3 regions of the Prevotella sp. HMSC073D09 genome follow, and region 3 is predicted to be linked to each of the others. Evidence: riboswitches for the same ligand, from Rfam matches in the RefSeq annotation. Region 3 holds a riboswitch; each other region holds the start of a gene.
What was found. Region 3 has a riboswitch for cobalamin ahead of HMPREF2955_RS02100 (TonB-dependent receptor). Riboswitches for the same ligand answer to the same signal wherever they lie in the genome.
Positions count from the first base shown of each region.

Region 1: another riboswitch for cobalamin. It lies ahead of HMPREF2955_RS10640 (right-handed parallel beta-helix repeat-containing protein); the one in region 3 lies ahead of HMPREF2955_RS02100 (TonB-dependent receptor).
Region 2: another riboswitch for cobalamin. It lies ahead of HMPREF2955_RS12770 (ribonucleoside-diphosphate reductase subunit alpha); the one in region 3 lies ahead of HMPREF2955_RS02100 (TonB-dependent receptor).

Region 1 covers NZ_KV815118.1:121,072-124,353, reverse strand. Annotated here, with positions in the region: gene HMPREF2955_RS10645 (carbohydrate kinase family protein) at 60-980, opposite strand; cobalamin riboswitch at 1,285-1,472, shown strand; gene HMPREF2955_RS10640 (right-handed parallel beta-helix repeat-containing protein) at 1,644-3,282, shown strand, end outside.
Region 2 covers NZ_KV815128.1:89,408-92,689, reverse strand. Annotated here, with positions in the region: gene HMPREF2955_RS12770 (ribonucleoside-diphosphate reductase subunit alpha) at 1-2,065, opposite strand, end outside; cobalamin riboswitch at 2,134-2,420, opposite strand; gene bcp (thioredoxin-dependent thiol peroxidase) at 2,558-3,010, shown strand; gene HMPREF2955_RS12760 (HutD family protein) at 3,243-3,282, shown strand, end outside.
Region 3 covers NZ_KV815045.1:9,823-13,104, forward strand. Annotated here, with positions in the region: gene HMPREF2955_RS02095 (bifunctional UDP-N-acetylmuramoyl-tripeptide:D-alanyl-D-alanine ligase/alanine racemase) at 1-881, shown strand, start outside; cobalamin riboswitch at 999-1,194, shown strand; gene HMPREF2955_RS02100 (TonB-dependent receptor) at 1,235-3,250, shown strand; gene HMPREF2955_RS02105 (YncE family protein) at 3,265-3,282, shown strand, end outside.

The DNA.
Region 1 (3,282 bases), on a different contig from region 3:
AAGTAGCAATGCTAATCATCCCCTCTCCCCTTGGAGAGGGGTTGGGGGTGAGGCTTTTTTCACTCTGGTTTCCAACCTTTCGGCACATAGTTATCCGTTCCCTTGCAGCTTTCGGCCGAGAAAGCCAGGGCGTAACTCATTATCTTGTTCCATTGTTCTTTGGTCAATCCGTCGATAAGGCGTTGCCTTGTAACGCCCAATTTCAGCATGCCGAAGATAAATCCGGCGTTGAAATTGTCGCCTGCCCCAATGGTGCTAACGGGCTGTGTGTCGCCAACGGCATAGCTTTCGCAAAAGCCGCCGTCGGCACGTAGCTGCACGGGGTTGGCTCCATCGGTGTAAACAAACCGCTTGCAATAGAAAGAAACCTCGGCAGCGTACACCTTAGCAGGGTCGGACAGGCGATAAAGCACCTCGAAGTCTTCCCTACTTCCGCGCACCACGTCGGCATACTCGTAGTTCTCTAACAAGTTGGGCGTTATGCGCATCACGTCGGTTCGGTGGCCCGAACGGAAGTTCACGTCGTAGTAGATGATGGCCCCGCGGTTGTGCGCATATTCTAGGAACGAAACCACTTGTGGCCGTGTGGCAGGACTAACGGCGTAGTAAGAACCGAACACAACGATGTCGTCGGCCTGCACGTCGGGGTAAGCAAACTCCGGATTGTTCTTCTTATTGTCGCGATAGAACAGGTATTCGGCATCGTTTCGCTCGTTCAGGAAGGCCAACGAGATGGGTGTTTGTCCCTCATCGCACTTCGTTACGTAATCGGCCTGCACGCCATTGTCTTTTAAGAAACTGATAACGTTGGTTCCAACACGGTCGTTTCCTACGGCCGAGATGAATGTTGCGTCGGCTCCCACGCGCCCTAGCGATACGATAGTGTTGAAAACCGACCCCCCAGGCAAGGCTCCTATGGGCTGTTCGTGCTTGAAAACGATGTCTAACACCGTTTCACCTACTCCGATTACTTTCCGCATAACGCTGTGATAAATGTTCTTTTTTAGGGTTGATATTTAAACAATATGCAAATATCCGAATTTTTAATCAGACGACAAAACAATTGTGTAAGTTTTTGATTGGGCATGTGGGATGGCGCTAAAAATGGGTAAGTGGTTTGCATAACGCCAAGGGTTGGGGTGGGGCAATGCCGTTTGTTAGGGGGCATGGCTTTGTATTTGGGTATGCGTGTTTTGGCGTATAAGTTGCTTGTGCTGTTTATGGGCATTGTTTGCCGCATCCTAATTAGATTGGAGTTGGCAGCTAATGCGCATGTTTTTTCGTACCTTTGCATCAGCAACAGGTACGTCGAGTATGGCGTTTAAAAGGGAAACGGGTGAAAAACCCGTACAGTCCGGCTGCTGTGAGTTGCCCTTGGCGGCGTAAACACTAGGTCACTGAACACGGTGTTTGGGAAGACGTTTACTGCCTGGCAACAAGTCAGAATACCTGCCGTTGCACGCGTTCGTGTGGCCTCTTGGGTTAGGTTCGGCGCATTCGGCACGCTTTCGCTGGCGTGCTTTGTAGCATTTCATTTCGTTAAATCATGTCTTTTCACTTTGTATCAGATTAAAAGCCCTCTGTGCTTTCGCTGTGCGTGCAGCGCAAACAACATGTAAATCAACATTAACATCACAATAATTATGAAGCAAAAACAACTTTTCATGGTTCTTTGCGCCCTCTTTCTTTATGCCTTTTCGCCCCTTGTGGCTACGGCACAAAACAGAGAAGTGCGCATGGAACTTACGCCCAAATCCATTGATGTGGATGAAACGCCAATTGACTTTTACGACGACGGCGGACCAAATGGGCAGACTTCGCCCGAATTTAAGGACGGAAAAACAAGCAGCGTAACCTTTATTCCCAAGGTTACGGACAAGAAAGTGCAAGTAGATTTCAAGCTGGTAGACATCTTCGAAGGTAGCATGTACAAGCAGTTTATCCGCGTTTACGATGGCACGGAGGTACGCGACGACCAACTTCTGGCCACCATAGCCAAGGGCACTACGCCCATTGTGAAAGCCACCAACCCGCAAGGCGCACTCACAGTAGAGTTTGGTAGCACCACGGCCTTCCGCTCCAATGGGTTTAAAGCCGTGGTAAGTCTTTTCACTCCTCAACCGATGCGCTTTCGCGATGTAACCATTTCGCCCATGAAAGATGCCTCGCTGACCGCTGGCGACAAGGCTCAACCGCTGTTGGGCTTTAATGTTCGTACAGAAAACACCGAACCTGCACTCACCCTTAACGGCTTAACGCTCAAAGCTAGCGGACCGATAGCTGCCATTCAGCTATATCAAAGCACATCGGCCACCGACTTTTCAACCGCCCATCGCATAGCCGATGGCATCGTGCAAAACGGCGAAGTGGTGCTAAACATAGCCGCCAAGCCTGCACTTCGTTCGGGCGACAACTTCTTTTGGTTGGGTTGCGACGTGGCAGACGAGGCCGAAAACCATAACACGCTTGCCCTTTCGCTCGCTCAACTGGCGCTTTCCGATGGTCAACATGCCCTCCCCGCACCACTGCCAACAGGCGAACGGGCGGTAGAAAACATGGTTTACGCACTCGAAGGAACGCATCAAAAGCGCGTAAATGGCGGGTTGACGTTTCAGTCTAAAACCAATTCGTACAACGATTACTACGAAGGGGGCTCGCGCGACCGCATTACCACCTTCACTCCACTGCACGCTGGGCATGTGGTTCAGATAGATTTTTCCAAGTTCGATATTGTGTATTCGTCACGTACCGACGTCGGTGTGCGTGCCAAATTCATTGTGTACGAAGGCATAGGAACGAAAGGGCGCAAGCTTTGGGAACTTACTTCGCCCGCCGACAAACAGCGCGGACCCGGCCAAACGCTACGTTCGCAATCGCCCGATGGTGCATTAACCATCGTGTTCAACCCCAACGACAGCTACTATGCGGCCAAAGGTTTCGTAGCCAAAGTAAGCGAATACATCCCCAAAGCCATGTCGTTGGCTAGCGTAGACGTGCGCCAAGCATCTACGGCAGCTGTTTCGCCGGGTGCTACACGTCAGTCCTTGCTGCTGATTAACCTGCATACCGAGGGCAATTTGCAGCCCATAACGCTGAACAGCCTGCAACTTAACCTCAAACAATCGTTGCCTGCAATGGCTGGTTTGCAGCTTTTTGCACAACCTAAGAACACGCCCGATGCCGCTCCTAGCGGCAATCCCATGGCTACCATCGCGCAAGCCGCCCTTAGTCAGCAACAAACCATGACCCTATCTACTCCCCTTGCCCTTACCGAAGGCGACA
Region 2 (3,282 bases), on a different contig from region 3:
TTTCGAAGTAAGCGCCCGTTTGCCAGTCGCTTCCCTCGAAGTAAGCGTAAGCGCCTTTCTCTTTGGCCAAGGAAGAACTGGCCTCGATAGCGGCGCGGTTGATGCGTTCGAACACTTGATCTACAAATTGCAAGTGTTCTTCGCTCTCCCATTTAATGCCTCTCAGGGCTAATGCGTGGTGATATCCGCTTACACCCAGGCCAATGCTGCGATAGCGGTGGTTGGTGATTTGGGCGTATGGCACGGGGTAGAAGTTCAGGTCGATAACATTGTCGAGTGCACGCACAACAGTCGCTACTATATCGTTGAGATAGTCCTCGTTTTCTAACGGCAAGTTGCCAAGCGAAAGGCTAGCCAAGTTGCAAACCACGAAGTCGCCCGGCTTAACCGTACGTACCACCACGGTATCGCCGTCTTTGGTCAGCACTTCATTGCTCACCTCTTCGATGGCCTTCATGTTTTGGGCAATCTCTGTGCAGAGATTAGAACAATAGATGATGCCGTTGTGACCGTTGGGGTTGGCTCGGTTAACGATGTCGCGGTTGAAAGTGAAGGGCGTTCCTGTTTCAACAGCCGAACGGAGAACAAGACGGATAACGTCTTTAATGGTCATCGTTCGGCGCGAAAGGCGTTTGTCGGCCACGCATTCGTGGTATTTCTCCTCCCATGCCTCGCCGTAGAAGTCTTCTAGCGAGTAACCGCGCGTAGTTAGAACTTCGTTGGGGCAGAACATGTGCCAATCCTGATTGAGGTCTTGTTGCGCCATTCGCCAAAACAAGTCGGGGTAACACACGGCTGGGAAGATGTCGTGCGCTTTCATTCGGTCGTCGCCGTTGTTGGTGCGTAATTGTAGAAATTCGGGCAGGTCTTTGTGCCAAACATCTAGGTAAACGGCCACTGCGCCTTGGCGAACGCCCAATTGGTCTACGGCCACAGCGGTGTCGTTCACCAACTTCATCCACCTAACCACACCACCTGCGGCACCTTTAAAACCGCGAATGCGTCCGCCCGCGGCCCTTACCTTGCCGAAGTAAAGGCCCATGCCACCGCCAAACTTGCTCACTTGGGCAAAGTTGTCGATGCTGCGGTAGATTCCTTCAAGACTATCGGGCACGGTGTCGATGAAACAGCTTGACAACTGATGGAAAGGCTTACGCGCATTGGCTAGGGTGGGTGTGGCCATAGTTACTTCCAGACGGCTAAGCATGTCGTAGAACTTTTTCACCCAATGCAGTCGGTTTTCGCCTTCGTTCATGGCCAGATGTAGGGCAATGCCGAGGAACATTTCTTGCACGCTTTCAACGGGTTTGTGCGCAAACGACCTGATAACATAACGTTTGATAAGGAGGTCGAGCCCCGAATAGTTGAGCAGCTTGTTGCGTTCTTCGTCGATAAACGATGCCGCCTGTTGCAGTTCGCTCTCGGTATAAGCATCGACAATGTAAGTTCCGTAGAGGTTCTGACTGGCCAAATGGCGCACCTTTTGGGCAAAAGATTGTATGTCTTCTGCTTGTTCGAACGTTTCTAGGTCGCGTTGCAGGCGATAGCTAAGCAGTCGAGCCGCGATAAATTCCCAATTAGGAGCCTCGGCCGAAGTAAGTTCCACGGCGGCTTTTATCAAGGCCGACAGCTTGTCGCGCCCGTTCATGTCGGCCTTAACAAAGCCCATGAACTTCTCGGCGAGTGCTGCAATGGGGTACAACTCTGGCTCGAAGTCGGCCGCGATGCCTTTCAACACGGGCGCAATTTCGGTTTGTTGCAGGGTGTTGGCAATCCTATTGAGGTATTTTCGCTGTTCGGTTCGCTGCCAACGAAACAGAATATAGCTCTTAGCCTCGGCATAAAAGCCGCGTTGCATAAGGCTCCGTTCCACCTCGTCCTGAATACATTCAACGTTTTGTTTTGCCGGATGGGTTATGATAACTTGCTCAACGGCGATAGCTACGTTGTGTATTTCGTCTTCCACGATGGGTCGCCCTGTGCTGATAAAACTCTTTTTGATGGCCGTGGCAATCTTTTCCCTGTCGAAGGGAGCCACCGAACCATTTCTCTTGGTTATGTCCATGAGATAACTTTGACTTGCTTATTGATTTAAAAAACGTTTCGTGGCGTTCCCTATTCCCACGAGTGGAACGGCACTTTTGACGAACGGGCAGGTCTTCTGACTTTGTTCTAATTCTCTTCGCCTTCCCAATTCGGTTCGCCAAACCATGCGATTGGACCGAAACAGTGGCTTATGTAACAGCGTTATCTAAAAAGCATGCTTGCGCTGACACTGCATGTTTAGTGGCTTTTTAGATACCGCCTCTGGAAGAAAACCGTAAAGAACTTACAGCTGCGGGACAGTCGGAGAGTTGCACCCCGTTCCCTTTTAATCGCCTAGCACTGGGCCCTGGCAAACCAATTCGGGCACAAAGGTACTCATTTTACCGCAAAGGGCGAAACATTTGTTGGGCGTTATGTGGGGCGAAAATGTGTTTTGGTGGCGGATAAGGCTTTTCGGAAATTAATGTTTACCTTTGTACCAACAAACAATAGAAAAAGAATTATCATCATGATGGAAATAGGAACAAAGGCTCCCGATGTGTTGGGGCGCGACGAGAACGGCAACGAAGTACGCCTAAGCGACTTTAAAGGTAAGAAATTGGTGCTGTATTTCTACCCCAAAGACCTCACTTCGGGCTGCACTACGCAGGCTTGTAACCTGCGCGACAACTATGCCGAACTGCAAAAACAGGGCTATGCTGTGGTTGGTGTGAGCATAAACGACGAGAAATCGCATAAGAAATTCATCGAGAAAAACGACTTGCCGTTTCCGCTCATAGCAGATACCGAGCATAAATTGGTGGAGGAATTTGGCGTTTGGGGCGAGAAAAGCATGTATGGCCGCAAGTATTTCGGCACGTTCCGCACCACGTTCGTCATCAACGAAGAGGGTGTGATAACCCGTATTATGCAGCCCAAGGAGATTAAGGTAAAGGAACACGCACAGCAGATATTGGGTGAGTAAAGGCACCTAAGGTTACAAACTAAACGTGTTTTTTTTGCAACAACGAGAGCCATCCGTAGTGGATGCTCTCGTTGTTGCTTTTTTATAAGGATGCCAAAGCCATGAAAGAAGATGGTGCTCTTTGTTGTTTTGCCGCAAACTTTTTTCGAAAGTGGCGATAAAACAAACTTTATTGTCGTTTTGTATGCAGGATATTTGCTACCTTTGAACATTGGTTTAAAACAATCTAACGATGGAAATAATTCGTAAAGAGGATTTTAAGACGAGTGTGT
Region 3 (3,282 bases):
GAATAAGCAGCAACATCATGATTATGAATCCCGAAATGACGGCCTTCAAAACCATGTTCGACTACGATTTGGAACCGGAGGTGTATAGTTTCCGCCTGTTGGAGGCACTCATTAAGGCCGCCGAGAAAGAGGGTGTAACGGGGTTTCCCGTGCATATCAAGCTGGATACAGGCATGCATCGCCTAGGGTTCGACCCCGAAAAAGATGTTCCGCGACTGATAGAACGCCTGCACAACCAAAACGCCTTGATACCCAAATCGGTGTTTTCGCACTTTGTTGGGGCTGATGCCGACCAGTTCGACAACTTCTCGCAACGGCAGTTTGAATGTTTTGATAAAGGTAGCAAGATGTTGCAGGCTGCCTTCGAACACCATATTTTGCGCCACATCGACAACTCAGCAGGCATCGAACATTTTCCGCAACGTCAGTTAGACATGTGCCGCTTGGGCCTAGGCCTATACGGAATCAACCCTCGAAACAACGCAATCATCAACAATGTGAGTACGTTGCGCACTACAATCCTGCAACTACACAAGGTTAAGGCTGGTGAGACTGTGGGCTATTCGCGCCGCGGAACGATTGAACACGATAGCGTGATAGCGGCTATACCCATTGGCTATGCAGATGGATTGAACAGGCGATTGGGCAACCGCAACGGCTATTGTTTGGTGAACAACCAACGAGCAGAGTATGTTGGCAATATCTGCATGGACGTAGCCATGATAGATGTAACGGGGATAGACTGTAACGAAGGCGATAGTGTGGAGATCTTCGGCGACAACTTGCCCGTAACGGTGCTGTCTGACGCGCTGCAAACCATTCCTTACGAGGTGCTTACGGGCATCAGCAACAGGGTAAATAGGGTTTATTTTCAAGACTAATAGTGCGTGTTCTTGGCGAGATGCAAGTGTGAGGGCGAGTTAATTGGTGGCTCTGCCTGTGCGCATACTAAGCTCGCCGCACATCATGCTTGCATATTCCACATATTATCACTACCTTTGCACAACTAGGCAATAGGTTCGCTTACGAGCGATTAAAAGGGAATCGGGTGAAAATCCCGAACAGTCCCGCTGCTGTAAGTAACCTTTACTGGCCACAAACATTGCGCCACTGAACTCTGTCAAGTGAAATTCGGGAAGGCGTTTGTGGTCGGGTTACAAAGTCAGAAGACCTGCCATTGCCATTTATCTTTAATTTAACCTCGAGGAAAGGTTATAAGATAAGAACTTGAAATATGCAGAGCGTACATTTCTTTTTGGCTTGTGCGGCGTTGTTCTTCGCTGCATCTGCTCATGGTCAGGATACAAAACGGCAGTTGGCATTAGACTCGGTACAACATGTACGCGAGGTTGTTGTCGTGTCTAAAAACACCTTTCGCGAGGTTATTCCCTCGCAAAAGCTAGATGGAGCCGTGCTTGAAAGGCTGAACGCACACAGTGTGGCCGATGCCTTACGCTACTTTTCAGGACTGCAAATAAAAGACTACGGCGGCGTTGGCGGACTGAAAACGGTTAACATACGTAGTATGGGCACCAATCACCTCGGCATTTTCTACGATGGAATTGAGCTGGGCAATGCTCAAAACGGACAAATCGACCTTGGACAGCTATCGTTAGACAACGTAGAGGAGATTACTTTATACAATGGACAGAAGAGTGCCATTTTCCAACCAGCAAGCGATTTCGGCAATGCGGGTTCGGTTTATATTCGTACACGCACGCCTCGTTTCGACATAAACAAGCCCTTTAACCTTAGATTTAAAGCTGGTCGCGCTTCTAGCGACACCTATCGGCTATCGGGTTTATGGGAAAACCGACTTAGTCAGGCCGTTAACGCCTCGCTTAGTATGGGCTATCTCACGTCTAGTGGTAAGTATCGCTTTCGTTATCTGCGCCACAACCAAGACCGCTCTGTGGCTTACGACACCACAGCCATACGCCAAAACGGAGACATTTGGGCATTAAGGGCTGAAGCAAACGTGCACGGCGTGATTGACCACGGCATGTGGAATTGGAAAGCTTACACCTATAATTCGCAACGCGGAATACCTGGGGCCATTGTTAACAACGTATGGCGGCGCGGCGAAAGGCAGTCGGACCATAATCACTTCTCACAATTGCGTTTCCAAAAAAGTTTCTCCGATGCTTTTTCCACGCAGTGGTTGGCCAAATACGCCTACTATCACACCCATTACGTCAATAACGACCCAACCCAACTGCCCGTAAACAACACCTACAAGCAGCAAGAAATATATCTGTCTACGGCCAATGTGTTGGAACTGATGCCCAATTGGTCGGTTAGTTTAAGTTACGATTTCAAGTGGAACAAGCTCGATTCGGATACTCGTCTCTTTGTTTTTCCCCATCGTTTCAGCAACTTTATCTCGTTGGCCACTGCCATAGATTATCGCCGCCTTAAACTACAAGCCTCGGTTTTGGGTACATTTGTCAAAGACCACACACGTACAATGGTAGACGAACCAAGCCACAGCGTGTTCTCCCCTGCCCTCTTCGTCAACCTCTATCCCTTTACCAGCAAGGCTTTCTCGTTTCGCGCCTTTGCCAAGAAAAGTTTTCGCATGCCCACTTTCAACGAGTTGTATTACACTGAGATTGGCAATGCGTTGCTAAAACCCGAAACGGCAGTGCAATATAACGTGGGGGCGGTATGGGAAAAAACATACAGAGCATCTTTAATACGTGGTTTTAGGCTGCAAGTGGACGGCTATTTCAACAGCATGAGCGATAAGATTGTGGCCTATCCCAAAGGTCAACAGTTTAGATGGACCATGCTTAACCTCGGCAAAGTGCATATCAAAGGCATCGACCTACAAGCCGAAACAACCATGCAACCATCGCCCGAACTTTCGTTTACGGGGCGTTTGCAATATACTTATCAGCAGGCAAGAGACGTAACTAACCCTTCCGACTCGTATTACAAGCATCAGATACCCTATATCCCTTGGCATAGTGGTTCGGCCATTGTTGGTGCAAACTACAAGCAATGGCAACTGAATTACAGCTTTATCTATGCAGGCAAACGCTACAACCAGCAAGAAAACATCGTATATAACTACATGCCGGCATGGTACACCAGTGATCTCTCACTTGTCTATGCCTTTAACTGGCAAGGGCTTAGATGCAAGCTAACGGCAGAAGTTAACAACCTTTTTGCCCAAGACTACGATGTGATACTGAATTATCCCATGCCTAAGCGCAACTATGCTATCTCAATAGACATCACCCTTTAACGTCCGCAACAACAATGAAACGATTTTCGCTC